Haloarchaeobius amylolyticus: one gene and its partners. Each later gene encodes a partner of the first gene's protein in a complex. Links are inferred from orthologs where the notes say so. Each region holds a gene or a part of one and is shown on either strand. Other genes may lie near its edges. The genes, in order: rplX, NOV86_RS01905, NOV86_RS01640, NOV86_RS16720 and NOV86_RS01910.

Evidence for each region.
Region 2: rplX (region 1) and NOV86_RS01905 share a complex: the UniProt entries of both Methanocaldococcus jannaschii proteins name them as parts of the 50S ribosomal subunit. The link is inferred for Haloarchaeobius amylolyticus from one-to-one orthologs.
Region 3: rplX (region 1) and NOV86_RS01640 share a complex: the UniProt entries of both Methanocaldococcus jannaschii proteins name them as parts of the 50S ribosomal subunit. The link is inferred for Haloarchaeobius amylolyticus from one-to-one orthologs.
Region 4: rplX (region 1) and NOV86_RS16720 share a complex: the UniProt entries of both Methanocaldococcus jannaschii proteins name them as parts of the 50S ribosomal subunit. The link is inferred for Haloarchaeobius amylolyticus from one-to-one orthologs.
Region 5: rplX (region 1) and NOV86_RS01910 share a complex: the UniProt entries of both Methanocaldococcus jannaschii proteins name them as parts of the 50S ribosomal subunit. The link is inferred for Haloarchaeobius amylolyticus from one-to-one orthologs.

What each region holds. Positions count from the first base shown.
Region 1 is NZ_JANHDH010000001.1:1,085,316-1,088,307, forward strand. The notes cover bases 13-2,982. They hold rplX (50S ribosomal protein L24), read right to left. Parts: upstream 1,691-2,982; coding sequence 1,334-1,690; downstream 13-1,333. Other genes in these bases: NOV86_RS05535 (30S ribosomal protein S14), read right to left, coding at 13-122; NOV86_RS05540 (50S ribosomal protein L5), read right to left, coding at 115-639; NOV86_RS05545 (30S ribosomal protein S4e), read right to left, coding at 636-1,337; NOV86_RS05555 (50S ribosomal protein L14), read right to left, coding at 1,687-2,085; NOV86_RS05560 (30S ribosomal protein S17), read right to left, coding at 2,085-2,438. Also shown: more of NOV86_RS05535, read right to left, coding at 1-12; more of rpmC, read right to left, coding at 2,983-2,992. UniProt on the Methanocaldococcus jannaschii protein: One of two assembly initiator proteins, it binds directly to the 5'-end of the 23S rRNA, where it nucleates assembly of the 50S subunit. Located at the polypeptide exit tunnel on the outside of the subunit.
Region 2 is NZ_JANHDH010000001.1:360,410-363,363, reverse strand. The notes cover bases 1-2,932. They hold NOV86_RS01905 (50S ribosomal protein L10), read left to right. Parts: upstream 1-904; coding sequence 905-1,960; downstream 1,961-2,932. Other genes in these bases: NOV86_RS01895 (tripartite tricarboxylate transporter permease), read left to right, coding at 2,451-2,932; rpl12p (50S ribosomal protein P1), read left to right, coding at 1,967-2,317; NOV86_RS01910 (50S ribosomal protein L1), read left to right, coding at 264-905; NOV86_RS01915 (bacteriorhodopsin), read left to right, coding at 1-30. Outside these bases: more of NOV86_RS01895, read left to right, coding at 2,933-2,954. UniProt on the Methanocaldococcus jannaschii protein: Forms part of the ribosomal stalk, playing a central role in the interaction of the ribosome with GTP-bound translation factors.
Region 3 is NZ_JANHDH010000001.1:315,296-318,316, reverse strand. Bases 22-3,020 are described here. They hold NOV86_RS01640 (50S ribosomal protein L13), read right to left. Parts: upstream 1,742-3,020; coding sequence 1,301-1,741; downstream 22-1,300. Other genes in these bases: NOV86_RS01625 (DNA-directed RNA polymerase subunit D), read right to left, coding at 2,385-3,020; NOV86_RS01635 (50S ribosomal protein L18e), read right to left, coding at 1,738-2,088; NOV86_RS01645 (30S ribosomal protein S9), read right to left, coding at 912-1,307; NOV86_RS01650 (DNA-directed RNA polymerase subunit N), read right to left, coding at 705-899; NOV86_RS01655 (DNA-directed RNA polymerase subunit K), read right to left, coding at 520-705. Outside these bases: more of eno, read right to left, coding at 1-21; more of NOV86_RS01625, read right to left, coding at 3,021-3,021. UniProt on the Methanocaldococcus jannaschii protein: This protein is one of the early assembly proteins of the 50S ribosomal subunit, although it is not seen to bind rRNA by itself. It is important during the early stages of 50S assembly.
Region 4 is NZ_JANHDH010000002.1:849,693-852,425, reverse strand. Bases 23-2,733 are described here. They hold NOV86_RS16720 (50S ribosomal protein L37ae), read right to left. Parts: upstream 1,656-2,733; coding sequence 1,389-1,655; downstream 23-1,388. Other genes in these bases: NOV86_RS16710 (ArsR/SmtB family transcription factor), read right to left, coding at 1,968-2,594; NOV86_RS16715 (hypothetical protein), read right to left, coding at 1,710-1,907; NOV86_RS16725 (DNA-directed RNA polymerase subunit P), read right to left, coding at 1,258-1,392; NOV86_RS16730 (KEOPS complex subunit Pcc1), read right to left, coding at 980-1,246; NOV86_RS16735 (hypothetical protein), read left to right, coding at 23-960. In the rest of the region: more of NOV86_RS16735, read left to right, coding at 1-22. UniProt on the Methanocaldococcus jannaschii protein: Binds to the 23S rRNA.
Region 5 is NZ_JANHDH010000001.1:361,280-364,283, reverse strand. The notes cover bases 23-3,004. They hold NOV86_RS01910 (50S ribosomal protein L1), read left to right. Parts: upstream 23-1,183; coding sequence 1,184-1,825; downstream 1,826-3,004. Other genes in these bases: rpl12p (50S ribosomal protein P1), read left to right, coding at 2,887-3,004; NOV86_RS01905 (50S ribosomal protein L10), read left to right, coding at 1,825-2,880; NOV86_RS01915 (bacteriorhodopsin), read left to right, coding at 204-950. Outside these bases: NOV86_RS01920 (hypothetical protein), read right to left, coding at 1-2. UniProt on the Methanocaldococcus jannaschii protein: Probably involved in E site tRNA release. Binds directly to 23S rRNA. Protein L1 is also a translational repressor protein, it controls the translation of its operon by binding to its mRNA.

The DNA of each region.
Region 1 (2,992 bases):
CACAGCCAGATGTCGTACTTGCCAACGAGGCCCTGCTTGCGGCCACAGCGCTGGCACTCCTCGTACTGGCCGGTGCGTTTGGCAGCCTGCTCACCGGTCTCTTCTTGTTCGCTTTCACTCATCTGTGTTCACCTCGACGTCGAACTCGGATTCGAGGAACGCGATGGCGTCCTCGGGGGTGAGGCGATGGCCCGACGGGATCTGCCGCGAGCGCTTGTCACGCTTCGTCACGCGGTAGCCCGGGCGGACGAGGTTGACCGTCACGTCCAGCCCGAAGATACCGACGTTCGGGTCGTACTCCTGGGACGGGAACTCGGTGTGCTCTTCGACACCGAAACTGAAGTTCCCGGTCTGGTCGAACTGCGTCGCGGAGATCTCCGCGAGGGGCAGCGCCGTCTCGAGGAACTCGACCGCGTCGTCGCCGCGAAGGGTGACCTTCGCGCCGATGGGGTCGCCCTGGCGGATGCCGAAGTCCGGGAGGGTCTCCTTCGCCTGCGTGCGAACGGACTCCTGCCCGGTGACCTCCTCGAGGATGCCTTCAGCGTTCTGGAGTGCGCGGCCACCTTCGCCGACGCCCATGTGGACGACGACCTTCTCGATGGTGGGTGTGCGCATCTCGTGCATCTCGGCCTCGCTCATTCGTCATCACCCGTGAAGTTCTCGTCGATGACGACGACGTACTCCTCGATGGTCTCGAACGAGCCGTCGTCCTGCTCGACGACGACGGTGTTGTTCCCGGAGCCCATCGTCACCTGGATCTCGGAGATCTCGCCGACCTCGCCCGCGTGACTGCCCTTGACGGCGGTCACGAGCGCGCCTTCCTCGTACGGGAAGTGGGCGACGATCTCGTTGGTCTCGTTGTCGATGACGACGGAGTCCTTCGTGCTGTACTCGCTGGCGTCCGCGAGCTGCAGGTTCTGACCGTCGTGGAGCGAGACCTGCGTCTCGCCACCGGTGACCTGCTGCTTGTCGACGATCTTGCCGAGCTTCGAGTCCGCCGCGTCCTCGTCGATGGGCGAGAGGGCCAGTCGGCCGCCCTCGTCCGGGAAGACGCGGTAGTACTCGTCACGCTCGGTGAACGCGACGATGTCGAACATGCCGATGGGGCGCTGTTCGTCGGAGACCGCCTTGCCGTTGACCAGGACGGTGCCCTGGTTGAGGGCGTAGCGGGCCTCCTTCTTCGAGTCGACGTAACCGAGGACGTCGCGGAGCAGGATGACCAGCGGGACACCCTCCTCGCCGTGCGGGCCGGCGTCGGCCTTCACGGTGAACGTCTCGGTCTTACGCTCGACGGGCCAGGACTTCGGAACGGAGAGTCGCTTCTGGTGCTTCGTCATTCTGCATCACCTTCCAGACGCGCCTGCCGACGCTCGTCGTCGAGGTCGACCTCCGTGATGCGGACGTTCGAGGGCTCCAGACGGCGGGGAACCTCCTCGCCGTCGGCCTTCTCGAGCGTGACGCCCTCGACCGAGATGGTCGTGGACTTGAGGTCGACGTCGAGGACTTCGCCCTCTTCGCCGGCGAAGTCGCCGCGCATGACCTCGACCGTGTCGCCCTCGTTGACGCGGGCGCGACGACGGCCGTACTCCTCACGGAGGTCCTCGGACAGCGTCGAGCGGACCTGCTTCTGCTTCTTGTGCAGGGGGGCGCGTGCTGCCTGGTTGCGCTGTTTGCGTGGTTGTCGTGTCATACTATCATCGTAGCCGTGGATGCGATGCTTCCGAATCGCTCTGCCACTTCACGCGCGATGGGGCCCTTGATCTCCGAGCCCTGCGGTTCCTCGTTCTCGTTGATGAGGACGGCCGCGTTGTCTTCGAACTTCACGCGCGTTCCGTCGGGACGACGGATCGGCTTGCGCTGCCGGATGATGACGGCTTCCTTGACCTGGCGACGCTCTTCGGGCGTCCCCTTGGTCACGGAGACGGTCACCTTGTCACCGATACCCCCCTTGGGGTGTCGGTTCTTGGTTCCGTGGTAGCCGGCGATGGAGATGATCTTCACCTCACGCGCGCCGGTGTTGTCGGAACACGTCAGCAGCGAGCCCTTCTCGAGGCCCTGGGTGACGTCGGCTTTGAGGGCCTCCATCACTCCTCACCTCCTCGGGGCTGGTAGGTGTCGTCGTGAGCGAGCTGCTCGACGACGACGTGGGCTTTCGTCTTCGAAAGTGGTCGTGTCTCTGCGATGCGAACCGTATCGCCAACCGTGAGGTCCATGCACGTCGGTGCATGGGCCGGGACCCGCGAACGCCGCTTCATGTAGCGGTCGTACTTGGGAACCCGGACGTCGTACTCACGTTCGACGATGACGGTTTTGTCCATGTCTGTGGAGGCTACCGTCCCTTCGAGTGTCTGGCCGCGCACGGCGAGCTCGCCGTGGAACGGACAGTCGTCGTCGGAACAGGTACCCTCCGGTTCGGGTACGTTCAGTCCTATCGCCATTTCGAATCACCTGTGGTTTCGGTGCGAAGGGCGGGTCGTGAGAGCAGTCTGACTCCATCCACCGTAACGTAGGCGACGTCGTCGCCGGTAGGGATGCCCGGTTTCGACGTCGTCCCCGACCCCTTCGCGGGGTCGGCGGTTTCATCTGTGAGTCGGAACTCGAATACCGTGCCTTGCTTCGGCACCTGGCGCACCCGAGAGTCCCCATCGACACGGTCCTCCACGTGGAGGGTCTGCATCGTCTCGATGACGATGCGACCCGCTATCCCGACGAGGTCGGGGTTCGCGGCGTCGACGACCTCCACGTAGAGGCCGTTGAGTTCGTGTCGTGGGAGCGTCTCGGGTGTCAGCGCCATGTGATTTATTCTTCGTCTGTCTCGAAGTCGCCTTCTTCCTGCTGGATCGTCTTGATCCGCGCGATGGTCTTGCGCAGCTCGCCGATGCGACCCGGGTTCTCCGGGGCACCACCAGCGGCCTGCACGGCCTTCGCGTTCAGGAGTTCGGTCTCCAGTTCTTCGAGCTCTTCTTCGCGCTCACGCGGGGTGAGCTCGCGG
Region 2 (2,954 bases), 720 kb from region 1 along the record:
CCCGAGCCGGAAGCCGACGTGGCGGCCTGAGCCGCCACGCGGTATCGACGGTTCCCCACGAACCACCGACGATTTTTTCGCCCCGGTCATCGGGACCGAATGACACGAAACGCCCGGCACGTGAGCGAGCGCGCCGGTTCGCGGGTCGCGTGCGGGTTCGCTTCGACGGCTTTAAGTTTCCACTGGGCCACCGTCCGGACGAGACAGGCTTTTGCCTGTTTCACTGACCCGTAGGAGCACTACGCGTACTACGGAGGTGAACGATGGCAGACCAGGACATAGTAGACGCAGTCTCTCGCGCTCTCGAGGACGCACCCGAGCGGAACTTCCGCGAAACGGTGGACCTCGCGATCAACCTGAGAGATCTCGACCTTAACGATCCGTCACAGCGTGTCGACGAGTCCGTCGTCCTGCCGTCCGGAACCGGCCAGGAGACCCAAATCGTGGTCTTCGCCGAAGGCGAAACCGGCCTTCGCGCAGAAGACGTCGCTGACGAGGTATTCAGCGGCGACGAACTGGCCGATCTGGGCGACGACGACGACCGCGCAAAGGACCTCGCCGACGAGACAGACTTCTTCATCGCGCAGGAGGACATGATGCAAGACGTCGCTCGTCATCTCGGTACCATTCTGGGTCCACGCGGTAAGATGCCGACCCCGCTCGGCCTCGACGAAGACGTCGTTGAGACGGTGAATCGCATGAAGAACACAGTGCAGCTCCGGAGTCGTGACCGGCGGACGTTCCACACTCGTGTCGGTGCAGAAGACATGAGTGCGGACGACATCGCCGACAACATCGACGTCATCATCCGTCGCCTGCACGCCAACCTCGAGAAGGGCCCGCTCAACGTGGACTCCATCTACGTGAAGACCACGATGGGCCCCTCGGTGGAGGTGAACGCCTGATGAGCGCAGAAGCCGAACGCAAGACCCAGAACCTTCCGCAGTGGAAGAAGGACGAGGTCGACGAGCTCGTGGACATCATCGAGTCCTACGAGTCCGTCGGTATCGTCAACGTCGCCGGCATCCCGAGCCGGCAGCTGCAGGCCATGCGTGCGGACCTCTACCCGGACACGCAGCTGCGGATGAGTCGGAACACGCTGCTGACGCGTGCACTCGAAGAGGTCGACGACGGCATCGAGGTGCTCACCGAGCACATCGAGGGCCAGGTCGGCCTCATCGGGACCGACGACAACCCGTTCGCACTGTTCAAGATTCTGGAGGAGTCGAAGACGCCCGCACCCATCAACGCCGGGGAGGTCGCCCCGAACGACATCGTCATTCCGGAAGGCGACACCGGCGTCGACCCGGGTCCGTTCGTCGGCGAGCTCCAGCAGGTCGGTGCGGCAGCTCGCATCATGGATGGCTCCATCCACGTCACCGAGGACTCCAACGTCCTCAGCGCTGGAGAGGAAGTTTCCGAACAGCTCTCCAACGTCCTGAGCGAACTCGGCATCGAGCCGAAGGAAGTGGGTCTGGACCTGCGCGCCGTGTATTCCGACGGCGTCGTGTTCGACCCCGAGGACCTCGACATCGACGTGGACGCCTACCGCAGCGACGTCCAGACCGCAGCGGCTCGCGCACGGAACCTGTCCGTGAACGCGGTGTACCCGACGGCTCAGACGGCCCCCACCCTCATCGCGAAGGCGACGGGCGAAGCCAAGAGCCTCGGCCTCTACGCCGCCATCGAGAGCCCGGACCTCGCGGACGACCTCGTCCGCAAGGCCGACGCGCAGGTTCGCGCGCTCGCGGCCAACATCGACGACGAGGAGGCACTCCCGGAGGCGCTGCGCGGCGTGTCCGCGCCCGCGGCCCCCGCCGAGGAGACCGCCGAAGACGAATCGACTGACGACCAAGACACGACCGAGACGGACACCGACGCCGACGCCGCCGACGAGGAAGACGACGACGACGGCGACGAGGAGGACGGTGCAGCCGGTCTCGGAAACATGTTCGGATAATTAACAATGGAGTACGTTTACGCAGCACTCATCCTGAACGAATCGGGCGAAGAGATCAACGAAGACAACCTGACCGCCGTGCTCGACGCAGCTGGCGTCGACGTGGAGGAGTCCCGTGTGAAGGCGCTCGTCGCCGCACTCGAGGACGTCGACATCGACGAGGCCGTCGCAGAGGCCGCTGCCGTCCCCGCGGGCGGTGCAGCCTCCGGTGGCGCCGCCGGCGGTGCCGACGAGGGTGGCGACGAAGGTGGCGACGAGGAAGAGGTCTCCGACGTGCCGGACACGACGGACGAAGACGAGGGCGAGGAAGAAGACGAGGACGCCTCGGGCGAGGGCCTGGGCAACCTCTTCGGCTGAACTCGCACGCCACACACCAGCAACGATTTTCTTTCGACGCAACCGGGTAGCGACGGCGTCGTGACCGACACCGACGACGACCGTCCAGTGGCGACGCCATCCTTTAAATCCGAGACCGCGGCCAGAGTCGGCGATGGCCACGCCCGAGACCGACCTGTTCCTGCTGGCGTCGGTCGTCGCCGGTATCGCGCTGGGGACGGCGAGCGGGCTGACGCCGGGACTCCACGCGAACAACTTCGCGCTGTTGCTGGCGGCCGTGGCGCCCGCGGTGCCGGCGCCGCCGACGGTCGTGGTCGCCGCGATGCTCGCGGCCGGGGTGACACACACCTTCCTCGACGCGGTGCCCGCACTGGCGCTGGGGGTGCCGGACGCGGCGATGGCGGCCTCGGCGCTGCCGGGGCACAGATTGGTACTGGCGGGGCGGGGCCGCGAGGCCCTACGGCTGTCGGTGCTTGGCAGCGCCGGGGCGCTGGTCGTGTCGGTCCCGGTGGCGGTGCCGGCGACCGCGGCGATGACGGCGGCCTACCCGACCATCCGGGCGCACCTCTCGCTGGTGCTGGCCGGCGTGGTGGCGCTCACGCTGGCGACCGAGGTGACGTGGCGCGCCCGTGGTGGCGGGCTGGTCGTCCTCGCGCTG
Region 3 (3,021 bases), 770 kb from region 1 along the record:
CCGCGTTGGCGAAGACGGCGTCGGAGACGCTCGGCGCGCCGACGGGGGCGGAGAGGAACTCCTGGATGTGTGTCGCGTCGGCGGCGTGCTCGCCACCACCCACGACGTTCCCGAGCGGAATCGGGAAGTTCTCACCACGGAACGCGCCGCCGAGGTGCTGGTACAGCGGGGCGCCGAGCATGTCGGCGCCGGCCTTCGCGGCCGCCATCGAGATGGCGACCGCACTGTTCGCACCGATCTCCGAGAAGTCCTCGGTGCCGTCGGCAGCGTGCAACGCGGCGTCGACCTCGCGCTGGTTCCCGGCGTAGGCCGAGTTCACCAGCCGCGGGACGGCGTGTTCGCGAGCCTTCGCGATGGCTTCGCCCGGCGGGAGCTCGATGGCCTCGTACTCGCCGGTGCTGGCACCCGAGGGTGCAGCAGCACGGCCGAAGCCACCGCTCTCCGTGAGCACGTCGGCCTCGACGGTCGGGTTACCCCGCGAGTCCAGTACGCGTCGCAGTCTGACGTCCGTGATGAGCGTCATGTATCGTCATCACCGCGCTTTACCGTAAAGGGTAGCACGTTCGCGTCGTACTCCTCGGCAGCGATGAGGATCGGTTCCGTCTGGTCGGTATCGATGAGGACTGGCGCCCCGTACGACACCTGCAGCGCGCGTGCGCCGAGGATGCGAGCCTTCTCGTACCGATTGTAACGTTGTCGTGGCATCACTGGTAGGGGGAGACGATGTCGACCAGGTCCTTGTGCGAGACCAGCATGCGCCGGCAGCAGTACCGGTCCACGCCGAGCTCGTCGAGCACCTCCTGTGGGTCTTCGTCGCCTTCGCGCGTTCGCGCCTTGAACTCCTCCCAGTGCTCGCCGACGACCTTGCCGCACGTGAAACACCGGACTGGTACCATCATGGTCAGATCACCTTAGCGGTAGGACTTCTGGTAACGGGCACGGGCGCCGGGACCGCCCCACTTCTTGGGCTCGGACTGGCGCACGTCGTTGACGAGCAGCGAGCGGTCGAACTCCATGTACGCGTCGCGGAGTTCGGCGTCGCCGGTGTGCTGGACGATGCCGCGGGCGATGGCGGTGCGGACGGCGTCTGCCTGGCCGCTGATGCCACCACCGGAGACGCGGACGTCCACGTCCACGTCGTCACGAACGTCGTCGACGATGCGGAACGGCTCCAGCATCTTCAGCCGGGAGATCTCCGGCTCGACGAGTTCGACGGGCTTGGAGTTGATTCGAACGCGACCCTTGCCGTCCTTGACGGTCGCGCGAGCGATGGCCGTCTTCTTCTTTCCGGACGTGTTGGTTACCATGTGACGTTAGCACCCAGTTTGGCGGAGATGTCGCCCAGCTGGACGAACTTGATGTTCGAGAGGCGGTCCAGTGACGTGCCGTCGAGGATCTCCGCGTCCTCGTCCTCGTAGGGGTTCCCCACGTACACGCGGACGCTCTCGAACGCCTCGCGACCGTACGTCTCCTTGTACGGGAGCATCCCGCGGATGGACCGCTTGAAGATGCGGTCCGGCCGCTTGGGGTAGTACGGGCCCTGGTCGGAGCCGACGTCCACTCGCTTCTCGTAGACGGACATGATGTCGTCCTCCGAGCCGGTGATGACGGCCTGCTCAGCGTTCACGACGGCGATGGATTCGCCGTCGAGCGCGCGCTCTGCGACCTGGGACGCGACGCGACCCATGATGCAGTCGCGAGCGTCCACGACGACGTCTGCGTCGAATTCTGCGAGACTCATCGGATCACCCGGACGTTCGAGCCCTCGGGGTTCTGTTCGATTGCCTGTTCGAGATCGAGCGTCTCGCCGACCTGTTCGATCTTGGTCTTCGCGGACGAGGAGAAGTCGACGGCTGCAACCGTCACGGACTTCTGGATGGCACCGGACCCCAGCACCTTGCCGGGGACGATGACCGTCTCGTCTTCGCGTGCGTAGCGCTCGATCTGACCGAGATTGACCTCGGCGTGCGTCCGCCGTGGTTTCTCGAGTCGGTCTGCGACGTCGCTCCAGACGTCAGCGTCTTCTGTACGAGACACCGACTTCAGCTCGGCGATGAGACTGCCGAGCCTCGGGTTCGTCTTACTCATTGCTTTCCTCCTGATAATTGTGAGAGAAGTGATGCAGGGAGCAGGATTTGAACCTGCGGACCCCTATGGGACAGCGCCCTGAACGCTGCGCCGTTGGCCAGACTTGGCTATCCCTGCTCGCACCCTTGCGGGTACTATCTTGTTCCGTGCCCCCCTTCAAACCACTTTCGATTATCGACCGCGTTCGCCCGACGCGAGCGACTTCGCTCGCGATGGTCACGGGACGCTGGCGGGAGCCAGCGCTCCGTGCGGGGCGTGCGGCCGTCAGGGTGTGGTTGGAAAGGGTCACGTGTCTATTATAGCGTTACTGCGTCCTGCAGTTCCGTCGCCCGTGCCTCGATGGTGTCCGTGGCGCGGGTGACGAGTTCCTCGACCGTCATGGAGCCGTCCGTCTCGACGTGGAAGACGAACGCCTTCTCGACGTCGGTGACGGAGAGCTCCTTGCCGGGGAACTTCTTCGTGAGGTCGTTGTCGAACTCTGCCGTGTTGACGAGTTCACCGTCGATCTCGACGACCCCACGGATGATGTTCGGCTCTTCCTCCTCGAACTCGGCGGCGTCACCGACGACCTCGACGTGCTGGAGGTGTCGGTAGCCGACCGAGACACCACCCTGGTGTTTGGCGTGTTCCTTCCCGGTGTCGAGGACCGCGTCGGCTTCGAGTTCCAGCCGCTGGTCGTCCTTCAGGTCGATGATGGGGACGTTCTGGTCCGCCGGCTGGACCATCCCGTCGCTGCTGACGAGGTCGCCCGAGTACGCCGTCGCCGGGCCCGCCACGTCGATGGAGAGCGTGATGACGTCGTCCTCGTCGAACTCGCCTTCCGGCGTCGTCAGCGGGATCATCCCGAGCCGGTGTGCGATCTGTTCGTCGAACATCACCGACGAGTTCTCGATGACACGGACCTCGTCGATGGACAGCGTCGGCACGTCCGCG
Region 4 (2,733 bases), on another replicon or contig:
ACCGCCCCGGAGCGGCTCGTCACCCTCGCCGGGCGCGAACAGCGCCTCGAGGGGTTCGACTACGAGGTCGAGGACTGCCGGGTGGCCCCGGCGGTCCACGTCCGGAGCGACGCGACCATCCGGAACTTCGCGGTGCGTGGGCCCGCAGGCGTCAGCCCGCACTACGAGCCGTCGGACCAGGGCCGTGACGCCGTCTCGATGTTCAACGTCAAGGACGTCCCCGCCGGTTCGACGTTCCTCGCCGAGTCCATCTACATGGGTGATGGGGTCGGGCGGAAACGGGACGCCCGCCGCGGCTGGTACCTCTCGGGCAACGACGGTACCGTCGAGTTGCGCGACGTGACCCTCGCCGGCTGGGCCGAGAACACGGTCTACGGGACGTACGCCAACGGCCAGGACGCGAACGCCCGCTCTATCTACCGGAACGTGACCTGCCAGAACACGAACATCGGCATCCGGACCTCCGGCGACACGCTCGTCGAGGACTCCGTGTTCGTCCGGGACGGGTCGGTCCCGGCCCAGGGCTGGAGCGGCGCCCGCCGCCAGCGCGGCATCTGGATCGAGGGCGGCAAGTCCGCCCACCCCGACGGGACGACGACCATCCGGAACTGCGAGTTCCTCTGGGAGTCGACCGCCGCCGACCAGTCCGGCCAGCCCCTCGTCTGCTACCCGCCACCGAGACGCATCGAACTCAGCGGCCTGCGAATCAACAACCAGCACCCGTCGTGGCCCACGTTCGAGCTGGACCCACACGACCGCCGCCCGGTCGAGCTCGTCGTCGAGGACGTCCACGTCACCCAGCGAAACAACCGGCCGGTGTTCCGGCTGCGGGGCGACCACGACATCGTCAGGGCGAGGAACCTGCACGTCGACGCGGACGGGCCCCTGTCGGATACGCGGTCCTCGCAACTGGCCCGGGCGGTCGAGAGCCACGACCCGGACCCGACGCTCACGGAGTAGGGGTCGGAACAGAATAGACTCAGGACGAGGCGGCGACGCCGCAGTCGTGTACCGTCTCCGCGACTTCGACGAGGCGGATCCAGGTGTTCACGCCGGCCCGCAGTGCGACGAGGTCGGCGGCCTCGACGACGACGGTGACGGTGTCGCCGGTCCGGGAGAGCGTCGTCGTCGACCGGTCGCCCTCTATCTCGCCGACCTCCTGGGCGACGCTGCGCTCGACGATGCGCGCGACGGCGTCGCTGTCGTAGGTGAATTCGAGGGTGGTCTCGTGCGAGAACGAGGGCATCGTCGTCGACGTTACTCGACGTCGACGGTCTTGATGTCGGTACTGCGCTCTTTCAGCAGCACGCGGTGTCCGCAGTACGGACAGCGGACGCCGCCGTAGGAGTCGAGCGTCACGTCACGCTTGCACCGCGAGCACTTGTAGCTCATTCGTCTTCTTCGGAGAGCGCGGCGCGGATCGACCGGCGGACGGTACGGCCTGCGGGCGTCTCGGGGCGGTAGGTACCGCCGGTGAACTTCTCACCGGTCTCCTCGTTCACCCAGATACCCGTGCCGAGGCGCTTGACGTTGTCGCCGTCGACCTTGGAGTTGCGCATCTCGTCTTCGATCTCCGCGACGCGGCGTCGGGAGACACGCCCGTAGCGAGCGCCGAATCGGCCGGCGCTCCCCGTCTTTCCTTTCTTCTTGGCCATGATACCCGTTCGTACCGCCAGCGTGCAAATAAACCTGTTGAGTTCGCACCGGGCTCACTCGAGCGCCGGGGCCGCGACGACCTCGTAGACGATGAGACAGAACGCCAGACAGAGTCCGAGGACGGTGAACTGGACCCATTCGACGGGCGCGGCCGCCGCCGGCAGGGTGATGGCTCGGAGTCCACGCTCCAGCAGGAGTCCCGAGAGGACCAGGGTCGGGATGGTCGTGAGGACGACGTCGGCTCGTCGCATCGTATGTAATGAGATGTAATTAGAGAGAAAAAGGGATTGGGGTTCTGACGGGTTTCGCAGCTATCTCGGTCGGGAGAACGGCCTAACGTAGAGGACGACCAGCACGGTGAGCAGGGTCAGCGCGAGGAGACCACCGGCGAGGAACGCGAGCTCGGGGGCGAGGAGCGGCTGGCTGGCCGCCGACCCCGCGGGCTGGCTCGCGTCGGTCGCGGCGATGCCGGCCACCTCCGTGACCGGCTCGGACCGGGCGAGGTCGTCGAGTAGCCGCGCCAGCACGAGGGTCGCACCACCGAGGACGAGTGCGACCGCCAGGACGCGGGCCAGCAGGTCGCGGAAGATGGAGCGGTCCGAGGGCGAGCTGGCCATGACGAGCACGGCGCGGGCGCAGGGCGCGTAGACGTTCATCGCGGAGCCCTTCTCGGAGTACCAGGTGTCGACGACCTCGATGAGGCCGGCGTTCTCCATGTTCGTCAGGTGGTAGTGGACGTTCTGGAGCGTGGTTCCGGTGACCTCGCGGAGGTCGGCAGGTGTGTGGGGTTCCTCGTAGAGTGCTTCGAGGATGGACCGGGCGGTGGCACTGGAGAGCGTGGCGAACACCTCGTCGGCTGTCTCGTCCGTCAGCCCGACGAGCTTGGACTGGTCCGGCTCGTGGACGACCGGACGCTTTATCGGGAAGATGCGACCCATTGGCTGGAAGATACGTCGTGGAGGGGTATTCGGATTTCGTTGCATCAAACGCGCACTGAACGGGGAGGTGTCGGGTGGATGGGGCTGGTGACTGGTTCGGGTCGACTCGGCAGACGGTTCAGGTTGGGTTGACTCGGCA
Region 5 (3,004 bases), 720 kb from region 1 along the record:
ATCGGTCCGTTCTCACCCGGTGTTCTCACCCTCGTTGGGATTGTGGTCAGAAGACCGCGCAAGGACAAAAATTCACTGGTCCGGCGGGTGATTCCTCGCTGACGGGTTCACGTCATATCCTCTAACCATCCGCCGAGACAGTCCCACCACCTATCAATTAGCGAACTGTTAGCTATGCCTGTACGTTCCGTACAGTGCGTGTAATGGCGCAAGTTGGAGCTGAATCACTCTGGTTGCTGATCGGTACCATCGGAATGACCATCGGGACACTGTACTTCGTGGGTCGCGGCCGCGGTGTCACCGACAAGAAGATGCAGGAGTTCTACATCATCACCATCTTCATCACGGCCATCGCCGCCGCGATGTACTTCCTGATGTATACCGGGTTCGGGGTCACCACCGTCACCGCCGGTGGCGAGGAACTGACCATCTACTGGGCCCGCTACGCGGACTGGCTGTTCACCACGCCGCTGCTGCTACTGGACCTCGCACTCCTCGCGGGTGCGAGCCGTAACACCATCTTCACGCTCGTCGGCCTCGACGTGTTCATGATCGGGACCGGCCTCATCGCCGCCCTCGAGACGACGCCCGCCTACCGCATCGTCTGGTGGGGCATCAGCACCGGTGCGCTGCTCGTGCTGCTGTACTTCCTGGTCGGCACGCTCTCGAAGCAGGCCAAGACGAAGTCCCCGCAGGTCCAGACCCTGTTCGGCCAGCTCCGGAACATCATCATGGGCCTCTGGCTGCTGTACCCCGTCGTCTGGCTCATCGGTACCGAGGGAACCCTCGGTATCCTGCCCCTGTACTGGGAGACGGCCGCGTTCATGGTCCTCGACCTGAGCGCGAAGGTCGGGTTCGGGATGGTGCTGCTCGGCAGCCGCTCCATCCTCGAGGACGCCGCCGGCGTCACCCCGAGCGAGCCCGAGCCGGAAGCCGACGTGGCGGCCTGAGCCGCCACGCGGTATCGACGGTTCCCCACGAACCACCGACGATTTTTTCGCCCCGGTCATCGGGACCGAATGACACGAAACGCCCGGCACGTGAGCGAGCGCGCCGGTTCGCGGGTCGCGTGCGGGTTCGCTTCGACGGCTTTAAGTTTCCACTGGGCCACCGTCCGGACGAGACAGGCTTTTGCCTGTTTCACTGACCCGTAGGAGCACTACGCGTACTACGGAGGTGAACGATGGCAGACCAGGACATAGTAGACGCAGTCTCTCGCGCTCTCGAGGACGCACCCGAGCGGAACTTCCGCGAAACGGTGGACCTCGCGATCAACCTGAGAGATCTCGACCTTAACGATCCGTCACAGCGTGTCGACGAGTCCGTCGTCCTGCCGTCCGGAACCGGCCAGGAGACCCAAATCGTGGTCTTCGCCGAAGGCGAAACCGGCCTTCGCGCAGAAGACGTCGCTGACGAGGTATTCAGCGGCGACGAACTGGCCGATCTGGGCGACGACGACGACCGCGCAAAGGACCTCGCCGACGAGACAGACTTCTTCATCGCGCAGGAGGACATGATGCAAGACGTCGCTCGTCATCTCGGTACCATTCTGGGTCCACGCGGTAAGATGCCGACCCCGCTCGGCCTCGACGAAGACGTCGTTGAGACGGTGAATCGCATGAAGAACACAGTGCAGCTCCGGAGTCGTGACCGGCGGACGTTCCACACTCGTGTCGGTGCAGAAGACATGAGTGCGGACGACATCGCCGACAACATCGACGTCATCATCCGTCGCCTGCACGCCAACCTCGAGAAGGGCCCGCTCAACGTGGACTCCATCTACGTGAAGACCACGATGGGCCCCTCGGTGGAGGTGAACGCCTGATGAGCGCAGAAGCCGAACGCAAGACCCAGAACCTTCCGCAGTGGAAGAAGGACGAGGTCGACGAGCTCGTGGACATCATCGAGTCCTACGAGTCCGTCGGTATCGTCAACGTCGCCGGCATCCCGAGCCGGCAGCTGCAGGCCATGCGTGCGGACCTCTACCCGGACACGCAGCTGCGGATGAGTCGGAACACGCTGCTGACGCGTGCACTCGAAGAGGTCGACGACGGCATCGAGGTGCTCACCGAGCACATCGAGGGCCAGGTCGGCCTCATCGGGACCGACGACAACCCGTTCGCACTGTTCAAGATTCTGGAGGAGTCGAAGACGCCCGCACCCATCAACGCCGGGGAGGTCGCCCCGAACGACATCGTCATTCCGGAAGGCGACACCGGCGTCGACCCGGGTCCGTTCGTCGGCGAGCTCCAGCAGGTCGGTGCGGCAGCTCGCATCATGGATGGCTCCATCCACGTCACCGAGGACTCCAACGTCCTCAGCGCTGGAGAGGAAGTTTCCGAACAGCTCTCCAACGTCCTGAGCGAACTCGGCATCGAGCCGAAGGAAGTGGGTCTGGACCTGCGCGCCGTGTATTCCGACGGCGTCGTGTTCGACCCCGAGGACCTCGACATCGACGTGGACGCCTACCGCAGCGACGTCCAGACCGCAGCGGCTCGCGCACGGAACCTGTCCGTGAACGCGGTGTACCCGACGGCTCAGACGGCCCCCACCCTCATCGCGAAGGCGACGGGCGAAGCCAAGAGCCTCGGCCTCTACGCCGCCATCGAGAGCCCGGACCTCGCGGACGACCTCGTCCGCAAGGCCGACGCGCAGGTTCGCGCGCTCGCGGCCAACATCGACGACGAGGAGGCACTCCCGGAGGCGCTGCGCGGCGTGTCCGCGCCCGCGGCCCCCGCCGAGGAGACCGCCGAAGACGAATCGACTGACGACCAAGACACGACCGAGACGGACACCGACGCCGACGCCGCCGACGAGGAAGACGACGACGACGGCGACGAGGAGGACGGTGCAGCCGGTCTCGGAAACATGTTCGGATAATTAACAATGGAGTACGTTTACGCAGCACTCATCCTGAACGAATCGGGCGAAGAGATCAACGAAGACAACCTGACCGCCGTGCTCGACGCAGCTGGCGTCGACGTGGAGGAGTCCCGTGTGAAGG